Regions from separate parts of the Kitasatospora sp. NPDC034533 genome, predicted to be linked through region 1. Evidence: riboswitches for the same ligand, from Rfam matches in the RefSeq annotation. Region 1 holds a riboswitch; each other region holds the start of a gene.
What was found. A riboswitch is a leader RNA that binds a small molecule or an ion and turns the genes downstream of it on or off. The one in region 1 is predicted to bind cobalamin.
Positions count from the first base shown of each region.

Region 1 (4,155 bases):
CGAGGGAGCGGGCGGCGGTCTCGCCGAAGGCGAAGGCGTCCAGGTCGCGGGCCGAGGAGGCCAGCACCGTGACCCCGGCCAGCGCGACCGCGACCAGGAAGACGGCGGTGGGCCACCGTACGCCTGCGACCGAACCCAGCGTCCACTCCATGACGCCGCGTGCCGCGTTGCGGTCCCCGAGGACCATCACGACGAACGAGGTGTAGGCCCCGCACATCTGCCCGACCGCGATGCCGGCGAGCACCGTCCGGGTGGTCGGCAGCGACCGGGTGCGCGCGCCGGCCAGTGCCAGGACGACGACCGCGGCGAGCAGGGCGCCGGCGAAGGCCGCCGTCGACACCGCGCCGGTGCCGACGGCGCCGGACACGCCGACGCCGAGGACGATCACGGTGACCGCGCCGGCGGCGGCGCCGTCCGAGATCCCGAGCAGGAAGGGATCGGCCAGGTCGTTGCCGGTCAGCGTCTGCAACACCGCGCCGCAGACCGCGAGGCCGGCGCCGGTGGCGGCCGCCCCCAGAACCCGGGGCAGCCGCAACTGCCAGACGATCTGGTCGTCCAGCAGCGTCACCGGCGGATCGCCCAGCCCGAGGCGGCGCACCACGACATCGAGCACCGTCCGGACCGACTCGTGCTGCGAGCCCACGGCCAGGCCGAGGAGCACGGTGGCCAGCAGCAGGGCCGCACCGACGGCCAGGGCCGCCGCCGCGCGGCCCGGACCGGCGGGCCGCGCGACGGGGCGGGGTGCGGTGGTCATGAAGCCGGGTGCAGTCGGCCCAGCCCCTCGGACACTCGGGCGGCGCCGTCGGCGAGCAGCACGCCGGGTGTCGACTCCGAGAACGGCACCACCACGAACGCCTTGCGCCGCACGGCGGTGAGCTTGCTCAGCACCGGGTCGTTCTCCAGGTAGTCGATCTTGGACTGGGCCGTGTCCCAGCCGGCGTCCGCGACCACGATGGCGTCCGGGTCCGCCGCGACGACCTTCTCCCAGCTCACGTTCTGCCAGCCACCGGGCAGGTCCGCGAAGACGTTGCGGGCGCCCACGGCGTCGAGCACGAGCTGCGGTCCGCCACGGCCGGCCCCGACGAACGGCGCCTTGGTGTCCGAGTCGTACCACAGGACCTTCAGGTCCTTGCCCGCGGCCGCCGCCTTGAGCTGGTCCAGCTGCTGCTCCTGCTCCCGCCGGATCGAGGCGGCCCGCTCCTGGACGCCGAAGACCTCGGCGACGTCGTTCAGTTCGCCCCACGCCGCCTGCCAGGTCGTCGGCGGCACCTGGCTCTTGTCCGCGCAGCCGAACGGGGACAGGTACGACGGGACGCCCTGTCCGCGCAGCTCCTCCCGGGTGCCCGCGACCTTGTCGGTGAACGCGCTGGCGTAGGAGGCGTACAGGAAGTCGGGACGGGCCGCGAGGAGCTTCTCCTTCGTCGGGTAGTCCTTGGAGAGCACCGGGACGGAGTCGTAGGCCGCCTTCCACTTCTCCGGGACGGAGTCGTCGAGGTAGGCGGTACCGGCCATGCGGGACTGGAGGCCGAGGGCCAGGGCCACCTCGGTGGCGCCCTGGTTGAGCGTCACCAGCCGCTCGGGCGGCGCGGAGACCGTCACGGTGGTCCCGCAGTTGTCCACGCTGACGGGCGAGGCACTTCCGGTCGTCCCACCGGACGCGACGGGCGCGGGGGCGCTCGTGCAGGCTCCGAGCACGCCGAGGAACAGGAAGGTCGCGACCGCCCGGCCGACGCGCACCGGACCTGTGGGGCGTACCGGACGCACGGAACGTATGGACGGAAATGGGCGCGGCGGAGCGCTGGGCACGTGTTCTCCAAAACCCTCGTGGAACATGTCGCGCCGTGGCCGGTCTCCTGGCTTCCGCATCGACGCGCCGCGGCCGACCTTCCCGAGCGGTTCTTCCGACCCGCCCAGTGGCCCTGACCGCTGGGTAAGCCGGTCAGCGAGGGCCGCGGAACTCCGCGGCAACAGTGGCGAGGGCCGCACCGGACTTCGACCGGTTTCCCGAACACCACGGCGATGGCACCGTACCAGGCGTGGTCAGGCCGGATGCCGGCCAGGTCGTGGGGTGATCGTTCCGGGTCGTTCCCCGACGGGCTCCGCCACCGCGCCGCTTCGGAACCGAACGTCCCGCGGCAACTGACCGGCCGCCAGCCCCGCGACGACTGACCGGCCGCCGGCCCCGCGGCGGCGGCCCGGTGAACCGGCGGACCCCACGGCTCCCCGGCCGAGCCGCGCGAGGGGCGCCGGCAGCGGGCGCGGATAGGGCGCGGATCGGGCGCGTATCGGTGGAACGACCGATGTGCGGGCGGCCCTGGCGCGGCCATAGTCCAGGGAGGAGCGCCCGCGGACGGCCGCGCGCGCCCGCCTCCCGAAAGGTCGCCCTGTGCACACGTACGCGGATCTGGTGTTTCTCGACGGACAGGTGGTCACGGTCGACGCGGACTTCTCCGTCGCCTCGGCCCTGGCGGTGACCGGAGGGGTCATCAGCGCCGTCGGCCGCAGGGACGACGTCGCACCGCTCATCGGGCCGCGCACCCGGGTCGTCGACCTGCGGGGGGCGACCCTGCTGCCCGGTATCAACGACTCCCACCTGCACGGTTGCGCCTTCGGCATGTCCACCCCGCCGCTCTCCCTCGACCTCGGACACCCCGCGGTGTCCTCGCTGCGGGACGTGGCCGAGGCGGTACGGGAGGCGGTCGGGCGGACCCCGGCCGGGCAGTGGGTCACCGGGCACGGCTGGGACACCGGGTACCTCGACGAGTGCCTCCAGGACCCGTCGCGCACGCCCTCGCGGCGCGACCTCGACGCGGTGAGCCCGGACCACCCCGTGGTGCTGTACTCCTTCTCCGGGCACGCCACCTGGGTCAACTCCAAGGCCCTGGAGCTCATCGGGATCGACCGCGGCACCGTCGCCCCGCCCGGCGGAGCCATCGTCGTGGACGAGACGGGGGAGCCCACCGGGCTGCTCCACGAAGGGGCCCAGGCCCTCGTCCAGAACGCGCTGCCGCCGCTCAGCCGCCAGGAGCGGACCGACGCGATCAGGGCGGCCCTCGCCACCCTCGCCCGGCTCGGCGTGACCAGCTACACCGAGCCCGGACTGGGCCCCGGCGGCGAGGGCATCATGCGGGGCGCTCTCGGCGCGGAGACCCTCGACGTCTACCGAGGCCTGCTGGCCGACGGCGAACTGACCGCCCGCGTCGGCGTCCTGCTGCTGCCCACCGGCATGGCGAGCACCACCGAGGAGTTCGCCCGAGGCCTCGCGGAGCTCGGCGCACCGGGCGACACCGATCCGCGCCGCCTCGCGGTCCACGGGGTCAAGGTCTTCGCCGACGGCATCGTCCCCAACAAGACCGCCTGGATGCACGAACCGTACGTCGGCGGCGGCTGCGGCTCCCTGTGCGTCGGCGGCGACACCGACACCGAGCGCACCGCCGGGATCGGCGCCATGATCCGGCTCGCCCACGCCGCCGGGCACCAGTTGGGCGTCCACGTCACCGGAGACCGGGCCATCGACACCGTCGTGGACGCCTTCGCCGAGGCCGTGGCCGAGCACCCGCGCGCCGACGCCCGCCACTACGTCATCCATGGCGACTTCCTCACCGCGCACAGCATGGAGGTGCTGGCCGCGCACGGCTTCGGCGTCAACATGAACCCCACCATCAAGTGGACGGTCGCGGACATGGAGGAGGACCTCGTCGGCGCCGAACGGGCCGCGTACGCGTGGCCGTACCGCGACGCCATCGACGCCGGCGTGCGGGTCGCCAGCGGCTCCGACGCGCCCGTCACCCACCCCGACTGGCGCCAGGGCCTCGCCACCATGATGCTGCGCGAGTCCAAGGCGGCCGGCCGGGTCAGCGGCCCGGAGCAGCGCATCGGCCTGGCGGAGGCGCTGCGCACCTACACGATCGACGCGGCCTGGCAGGACTTCGCCGACGACTGGAAGGGCTCGCTGGAGGTGGGCAAGGCCGCGGACCTGTGCGTGCTCGACGGGGACCTGCTCGCCGCCGACCCCCGGGACATCCCGGCGATGCCCGTCGTCCTGACCGTCATGGACGGGCGGATCGTGCACGAGGTCCCGCGCGTGCACGAGGCCCCGGGCGTTGAGGAGGCCCCGCGCGTTTGACGCATTCCGGGCACATGATCATCCTTGGA
Region 1 covers NZ_JBVITE010000012.1:116,405-120,559, forward strand. The annotation lists gene ACZ55U_RS11865 (FecCD family ABC transporter permease) at 1-754, opposite strand, end outside; gene ACZ55U_RS11870 (ABC transporter substrate-binding protein) at 751-1,764, opposite strand; cobalamin riboswitch at 1,827-2,031, opposite strand; gene ACZ55U_RS11875 (amidohydrolase) at 2,387-4,126, shown strand; gene ACZ55U_RS11880 (helix-turn-helix transcriptional regulator) at 4,155-4,155, shown strand, end outside.

Region 2 (4,155 bases), on a different contig from region 1:
GCTGTTGTGCGTGCCGGTGCAGCCGGCGCCGGCACAGAACGCCGGCGATCCGGGGGCGGGCGCGCCCTTGAGCTGGCCGGTGAAGTTCTTCAGCGCGGTCTCGGCCTGGATCTTGTGGTCGAAGACCGCCACGCCGACGGTGACCGCGCTGTCGCCGGAGACGTACGTCGCCCGGAGCACCTGCTGGCACCCCTGGTCTCCGAGCACCTTGCCCAGCCCGCCGGTCGTGGAGTTGCCGTCCCAGCAGGGCGAGTCCAGCGCCACCACGACCCGGTTCCAGGTGGCGCCGTTGATGGTCACCTGGAGCGCGGAGAACAGCGCGCCCGCGTCCTGCGGCGCCGGGTCGCTGGCGGCCTCCCAGATCGGCTTCGACGGGTCGTCGGGCTGGCCGCCCTGCGAACCGGACACGCTCACGGGTGCGGTCGGCTGGGTGGACGAGACCGTCGTCGTGCCGTTGTCCTTCTTGCCCCGGAACAGCAGCACGCCACCGGCGGCCAAGCCGCCCACCACGGCGACCGCGGCCACCACGCCGATGACCTTCATCCGCCGACGGCGCTTGCCCTCGGCCTCGTTGCGGTCCGCGAGCGCGTCCCAGTCCGGCTCGACCCGCTGCGGCGGGACCGGCTGCTGGAGGTGCCACTGCGGCCGGGGCTGCGGCTGTCCCACCGGCTGGGGCTGTCCGAGCGGCTGCGGGTGCGGGTGCGGCTGCCCGACCGGCGGAGCCGACTGCGGCGGCTGCGGCGGCTGCGGCATCGAGGGAACGGGCTGCGCGACCGGCTGCGCCGCAGGCATCACCGGTCCGTACGAGGCGGGCGGCGGCCCGAAACCCCCGCTCGGCGGCGGCACCGGACCAGGCGCCACCGGCTGCTGACTCTGTGCGCCCCCCGGCCCGGCGGGAGGCGTTCCCTGCGGCCCTTGCCCGGGTGCGCCGGTTCCGTCGCTCATGCGCCCAGATCGTAGGGCATCCTCCTGACCGCCGAGCGTCCCGGTGACCATTCCGTATCGAAACCAGGACGCCCACACCCCGCTTCCGAGGCCCGCCCAGGTGTCCCGGGGCCTTCCCCAGCCGCCTCTCCGGTACCGCTGGTCATCACCCCGACACGCAACTCCGTACTACATCTGGGGTCGCTTCAGGGAGACACCACTACATGTATGCTCGCTTCTGCTGTCGATGCAGGGGAACCCGGTGCGAATCCGGGACTGCCCCGCAGCGGTGTGCGGGCGGCTCCAGCAGCCGTGACCGCGAGTCCGAGTACCTGCCGACGGCGTGCGCCACGGCCCTCCCGCAGAGGCCGCGCCAGCACGAGCAGTACCCCTCCGGGCCTCGCGGGCGGGCCGGGGAGTCACCGTCGCGCGACGCCGCCTGCGTTCGTGCCGTGCTCCCCTGCCCCGATCGGCCCGGCGGCCCCCCGATCACCGCCGCCGATCGCCGCCAGGAGAGAGCGCCTTGACCACCGCCGCCTCAGCCACCCTGCCCGCCCAGGGCACCGGTACCGCCTTCACCGACCCGACGGTCTCCGACCCCGGCGGCGCCCTGCTGCGGCTGCTCACCGACCGCAGCACCGACCTCACCGAGGTCGACCCCGGCCATGTCGCCGCCGCCGCGCTGCGCGGGCGCCACGCCGGCTCGGACTTCGCCGAGCTGCGCGGGCTGGCCGTGGACGCCGCCGCGTCGATGATCGCCGAGGACCCGCAGTACTCGAAGCTGGCCGCCCGCCTGCTCGCGCTGGAGATCGTCGACGAGGCGAACAGCCAGGGCTCGGTCTCCTTCTCCGCCTCGATCGCCGTCGGCCACGCCGAGGGCCTGATCGGCGACACCACCGCGGCCTTCGTCGCCAAGCACGCCGCCGCCCTGGACGCGCTGATCGACACCGCGGGCGACGACCGCTTCGAGTACTTCGGCCTGCGCACCGTGCAGTCCCGCTACCTGCTGCGCCACCCGATCACCCGCAAGGTGATCGAGACCCCGCAGCACTTCCTGCTCCGCGTCGCCTGTGGCCTGGCGGTCGGCGACACCGAGCAGTCCGTGCGCGAGGTCGCCGAGCTGTACGGCCTGATGAGCCGCCTGGAGTACCTGACCTCCTCGCCGACGCTCTTCAACTCCGGCACCCGGCACCCCCAGATGTCCAGCTGCTACCTGCTCGACTCGCCGCTGGACAACCTGGACTCGATCTACAACCGCTACGCGCAGATCGCCCGCCTCTCCAAGCACGCCGGCGGCATCGGCCTGTCCTACTCGCGCATCCGCTCGCGCGGCAGCCTGATCCGCGGCACCAACGGCAAGTCCAACGGCATCGTGCCGTTCCTGCGCACCCTCGACTCCTCGGTCGCCGCCGTCAACCAGGGCGGCCGGCGCAAGGGCGCGGCCTGCGTCTACCTGGAGACCTGGCACGCCGACATCGAGGAGTTCCTGGAGCTGCGCGACAACACCGGCGAGGAGGCGCGCCGCACCCACAACCTCAACCTGGCGCACTGGATCCCGGACGAGTTCATGCGCCGGGTCAACGCCAACGAGGACTGGTCGCTGTTCTCCCCGGCCGACGTGCCCGAGCTGGTCGACCTGTGGGGCGCCGAGTTCGACGAGGCCTACCGCAAGGCCGAGCAGGCCGGCAAGGCCGTCCGCACCATCCCGGCGCAGACCCTGTACGCCCGCATGATGCGCACCCTGGCGCAGACCGGCAACGGCTGGATGACCTTCAAGGACGCCTCCAACCGCGCCGCCAACCAGACCGCGCTGCCGGGCCGCACCGTGCACTCCTCCAACCTGTGCACGGAGATCCTGGAGGTCACGGACGACTCCGAGACCGCCGTCTGCAACCTGGGCTCCGTCAACCTCGGCGCCCACGTGGCCGCTGACGCCCGGGCCGACGACCTGATCAACGCCATGGACTGGGAGCGGCTGGACGCCACCGTGCGCACCGCCGTCACCTTCCTCGACCGCGTGGTGGACATCAACTTCTACCCGACCACCGAGGCGGGCACCTCCAACTCCCGCTGGCGGCCGGTCGGCCTCGGCGTGATGGGCCTCCAGGACGTCTTCTTCAAGCTGCGGATCGACTTCGACTCCCCCGAGGCCGCGCGGCTGTCGACGCTCATCGCCGAGCGCATCATGCTCACCGCGTACGAGCGCTCCGCCGACCTGGCCGAGCAGCTCGGCCGCCACGAGGCGTACGGCGAGACCCGCGCCGCCCGCGGCGAGCTGCACATCGACCACTTCCCGACGGCCGCCCCGCAGTGGGGCGAGAAGTGGGACGCGCTGCGCGCCCGCATCGCCGTCACCGGTCTGCGCAACTCGCTGCTGCTGGCCATCGCGCCGACCGCGACCATCGCGTCCATCGCCGGTGTGTACGAGTGCATCGAGCCGCAGGTGTCCAACCTGTTCAAGCGCGAGACGCTGTCCGGCGAGTTCCTCCAGGTCAACCCGTACCTGGTGCGCGAGCTCAAGGAGCTCGGCGTCTGGGACCAGCAGACCCGCGACGCGCTGCGCGACGCCAACGGCTCCGTCCAGGAGCTGAACTGGCTGCCGGCCGAGGTGCGTTCGCTGTACCGCACGGCCTGGGAGCTGCCGCAGCGCGCGCTGATCGACCTGGCCGCGGCCCGGATGCCGTACCTGGACCAGAGCCAGTCCCTGAACCTGTTCATGGCGGCGCCGACCATCGGCAAGCTCAGCTCGATGTACGCCTACGCGTGGAAGGTCGGTCTCAAGACCACCTACTACCTGCGTTCGCGCCCGGCCACCCGCATCGCCCAGGCCGCGTCCGGCACCGCGCGTGCGGCGGCGCCCGCGCCGGTGCCCGTGAACACCCCCTCCCTCACCCCGGAGCAGGAGGCCGCCATCGCCTGCTCCCTGGAGAACCCCGAGTCCTGCGAGGCCTGCCAGTGATGTCCCAGTCCGAAGACCGCAAGATGCTGCTCGACCCCGGCTTCGAGCTGACCCTGCGTCCGATGCGCTACCCGTCGTTCTACGACCGTTACCGGGACGCCATCAAGAACACCTGGACGGTGGAGGAGGTGGACCTGCACTCGGACGTCGCCGACCTGGCGAAGCTCAACGAGGGCGAGCGGCACCTCATCGGGCGACTGGTCGCGTTCTTCGCGACGGGTGACTCGATCGTCTCCAACAACGTGGTGCTGAGCCTCTACAAGCACATCAAC
Region 2 covers NZ_JBVITE010000058.1:13,613-17,767, reverse strand. The annotation lists gene ACZ55U_RS30540 (hypothetical protein) at 1-792, opposite strand, end outside; cobalamin riboswitch at 1,153-1,278, shown strand; gene ACZ55U_RS30535 (ribonucleoside-diphosphate reductase subunit alpha) at 1,472-3,883, shown strand; gene ACZ55U_RS30530 (ribonucleotide-diphosphate reductase subunit beta) at 3,883-4,155, shown strand, end outside.
Region 2: linked by a shared signal. The riboswitch ahead of ACZ55U_RS30535 (ribonucleoside-diphosphate reductase subunit alpha) and the one ahead of ACZ55U_RS11870 (ABC transporter substrate-binding protein) in region 1 are both predicted to bind cobalamin.

Region 3 (4,155 bases), on a different contig from region 1:
CGTCGTAGTCCGCGACGACGCAAGTGCTCCATGAACAGACCCTCGGTCCAGGCATTCCGGCTCACCCACCGTCAGGTGGGTCCACGGTTGCGGGTCAGCGCCGGAGTTCGACCGGCTTCCCCTGAATGCCGAGGGTGAAAATCGGTTCATCAGACCACGGTCGCTGACGGGTAGTCAACGGTACTCCGTGTCGATCGGATCACGGTCAGCACCGGGGTGGCCGGCTCGAACGCCCCACCCATCGGCACCGGGCGTGCCGCGGCAACCGGACTCCGGGCCGCCGGCGCCCGGCCCCTCCCGAAAGGAGCCGGGCCCCGGGGTGTTCCGGATGTCAGGGGGCCGTGATGCCCGGCTGGGCGCCGGCGCCGAAGGACCAGCCCTCGACGTCGCCCGGCGCCGGGTCGTAGCTGCCCGCGCCCAGGTTGCTGTACGACCAGGGGCCGCCGTGCTGGGCATGCCAGTACGACCAGTAGGCGCTGCCGCTCGGGTTGGTGCAGGTCGACGGCAAGGAGTTGATGGTGCAGACGAAGCCCGGGTAGCGCGGGTGGAAGGCGTACGAGAATCCGGCCCCGGTGAGCGCCGCCAGGCCGTTGGCCGGGTCGCCGAGCGCGCAGCCGGTCTGGATGCCGCCGCCGACGGCGGTGAAGTCGACCACGACGGTGACCCCGGTGGTGCCGGTGCAGGCTGCCGCCCGGGCCTGCGGGGCCTGGACGGCGGAGACGCCGAGCAGGCCGGCGGTGAGGGCCGCTGCGGCGGCGATGGAGCCGAGCGTACGGCGGGCCGGGCGGGCTGCGGTGAGGTTGTCGGTCATCGGTGAACTCCTCCTGGTCTCGGGCTCGTTCAGCGGAAGGTCGGCGCCGGGCAGGCCATCGTGGGGGCATCGGGGCGGGCGCCGGCGGCGGAGAGCGTGGCCAGCGGGGTGCCCGCAAAGCCGAGGACGGCCTGCGCCGTGGCCCGGGCACCGTTGCCCGCGTTGAAACCGGCCGCGTCGTAGGCGACGGCACCGCGCACCGCCGGGTCGGCGGAGCAGCCCTGCTGGAGCTTCACCAGTCGGTTCCAGCCCTTGAGGCCGGCAGTGAAGCGCCCGCCGGAGAGCAGCGCCTGGGTGGCCAGGCCCGTGGTGTTGGCGTTGGAGGTGGTGGCCCCGGCGGCCGCGAAGCCGCCGTCGGCGTTCTGGTGGGTGGTCAGCCAGGTGAGGCCGGCGTCCGCCTTGGCGGCACGGCCGGTGGCGGCGAGCGCCTGGACGGCGAGCGCGGTCGCGTCGGCGTCGCTCGTGCAGGTGCTCTGGCCGAAGGAGACCGGGTAACCGCCGTCCGCGCACTGGCTGTTCGCCAGGAAGTCGACGGCGGCGGCCGGGACGCCTCCGGGGGTGCGGTGCAGCGCGATCAGGGCGAGCGACTGGCCGAAGGCGTTGCTGTAGTCGCCCCACTGCGAGCGGTCGGAGAAGCGCCCCTCGGCGGTCTGGAGCGAGCGCAGCCGGGCCGGCAGGTCGACGCCGCCGAAAGAGGCCGGATTCGCGCCGCGGACCTCGGCGGCAAGCAGCAGCTTGGCCGTCGCACCCGCGTAGGCCTCGGTGGTGCCGTCGCCGAGGTAGCCGCTGATGATCTCGGGCTTCGCCAGCCAGGCGGTGGCCTTGGCCGCGGCCTCGTCCGAGCTGTGCGAGGCCGCGAAGGCCAGCACCGCGTCGGCGGTCAGGCCCTGGTCGGGGTAGGCGGTCCCGTTGAAGACGGACTCGAAGTGGTCGCCGTCGACGAGTTGGCGGGCCAGCCAGCCGCCCGCGGCGGCGTCGGGGCGGATCGTCGGCGACGAGGTGGCGGCGGCAGGTGCGGCGTGGGCGGCGGTGGCCGCCGGGAGCGCGGTGGCGACTGCGAGGGCGGGTATCGCGAGCAGACCGAGGGTACGGCGGAGCGCGGGCATGGGTGCCTTTCCGGGCCTGGACGCAGGGGCCCGGAGGACGTCGGCGACACGCCGGGCAGCCCTCGGAGCTCCGGCCCGCAGACCACGACGGGAGGAGGGGACGACACACCTCCGCCGCCGGGTACTCGGGCTCGCCGCCGGCGTGAGCAGGCGGCCTACCGTTGCGGGTCAGCGCCGGATTCGGACCGGACTTCCCCCAGCGGCGGAGTCACAACGTGACGGTCCATCATGGCGAAACGGAAAAGATCCGGTCAAGGGTTCGAGCGGCACGCCACGCTGCCCTGGCCTGTCTCGCGGCCGTATCCGACCGGCGGCCGGGCCGGGCCGGACACCGCCAGGCCGGGCCGGACACCCACCTGCTGAGCCGTTCCGGGCCCTGCGCAGCGTGCGCCGCCCCGGGACGCAGGGGCGGCGCAGCGCGTGGACGGTCAGCGGTGGGTAAAGGACGGCGGGCGCTTCTCCGCGAAGGCCGCCATGCCCTCCTTCTGGTCGGCCGTGGCGAACGTCGCGTGGAAGAGCCTGCGTTCGAAGCGGACGCCCTCGGCGAGGGTGGTCTCGAAGGCGCGGTTGACGCTCTCCTTCATCATGATCGCCGCCGGGGTGGACATCGCCGCGACCGTCTCGGCGGTGGCCAGCGCCTCGGACAGCAGCTGGTCCGCCGGGACGATCCGGGAGACCAGCCCGGCCCGCTCGGCCTCCTCGGCGCCCATCATCCGCCCGGTCAGGCACAGCTCCATGGCCTTCGCCTTGCCGACCGCCCGGGTCAGCCGCTGCGAGCCGCCGATGCCGGGGATCACCCCGAGCTTGATCTCCGGCTGCCCGAACTTCGCGGTGTCCGCCGCCAGCAGGATGTCGCACAGCATCGCCAGCTCGCAGCCACCGCCGAGCGCGTAGCCGGCGACGGCCGCGACGACCGGCTTGCGCAGGGCGGCGAAGCGGTCCCAGGCTGCGAACCAGTCGCCGAGGTAGGCGTCGACGAAGTCGAGGGACTGCATCTCCTTGATGTCGGCGCCGGCCGCGAAGGCCTTCTCCGAGCCGGTGACCACCAGCGCGCCGATCTCCGGGTCACGGTCGAACTCCGTGGCCGCCGCGACGACCTCGTTCATCAGCCGGCTGTTCAGCGCGTTGAGCGCCTTCGGGCGGTCGAGCGTGATCACCCCGACCCGGCCCTTGCGCTCGACCAGGATCGTGTCGTACGTCATGCGGTCTCCTCCCGGAGAGTGGTGATGATGGCCGAGAAGTCCAGGCCTGCGGCCTCGCCCCGGGCGAACGCGGCGAACAACTCGGCTGCCCGCCGGCCCAGTTCGACGGGTGCGGCGGAGGCGGCAGCGGCGTCGGCGGCCAGCCCGAGGTCCTTGGCCATCAGGGCCGCCGCGAACCCGGCCGCGTAGCCGCGGTTGGCCGGGCTGGTCGGAACCGGACCGGGCACCGGGCAGTTGCTGGTCAGCGCCCAGCACTGCCCGGAGGCTGCGGAGGCGACGTCGAACAGGGCCTGGTGACTGAGTCCGAGGCGCTCCCCGAGGACGAAGGCCTCGCTGACCGCGATCATGGAGACGCCGAGGATCATGTTGTTGCAGATCTTCGCGGCCTGCCCGGCACCAGTAGCCCCGCAATGGACGACCTGCTTGCCCATCGCCGCGAGCACCGGCTCGGCCTCGGCGAAGTCGGCGTCCTCGGCACCGACCATGAAGGTCAGGCTTGCCCCTTCGGCGCCGGCCACGCCTCCGGAGACGGGGGCGTCGACGGCGCGGTGCCCGGCGACCCGGGCGAGGTCGGCGGCCGCCCGGGCGTCCCCGACCGCGATGGTGGAGCAGTCGACGAACAGTGCTCCGGCTGCCGCCTCGGTCAACTCGGCGTAGACGTCGAGGACATGGCGCCCGGCCGGCAGCATGGTCAGCACCACGTCCGCCTCGCCGACGGCCTCGGCCGCCGAGCGCGCGATCGTCACTCCCTGTGCCGCGGCCTGGTCCCGGGCCGGGGCCGCGAGGTCGTAGCCGAACACCCGGTGGCCGGCCTTGACGAGGTTCGCGGCCATCGGACCGCCCATGTTGCCGAGTCCGACGAATCCGACGGTGTGGGTCACCAGCGCTCCAGGGGTGTGGTGGCGGCGAGGCCGAGTTCGCGCTCGCCGAGCGGGGCGAAGTAGCGGGCCACGGCGGCGGGTTCGACGGCGTCCAGCGTCGACGGGCTCCACTGCGGCTTGCGGTCCTTGTCGATCACCTGGGCCCGGATGCCCTC
Region 3 covers NZ_JBVITE010000050.1:52,657-56,811, forward strand. The annotation lists gene ACZ55U_RS28420 (flagellar hook-length control protein FliK) at 332-811, opposite strand; gene ACZ55U_RS28425 (peptidase) at 841-1,917, opposite strand; cobalamin riboswitch at 2,017-2,136, opposite strand; gene ACZ55U_RS28430 (enoyl-CoA hydratase) at 2,346-3,119, opposite strand; gene mmsB (3-hydroxyisobutyrate dehydrogenase) at 3,116-4,000, opposite strand; gene ACZ55U_RS28440 (enoyl-CoA hydratase/isomerase family protein) at 3,997-4,155, opposite strand, start outside.
Region 3: linked by a shared signal. The riboswitch ahead of ACZ55U_RS28425 (peptidase) and the one ahead of ACZ55U_RS11870 (ABC transporter substrate-binding protein) in region 1 are both predicted to bind cobalamin.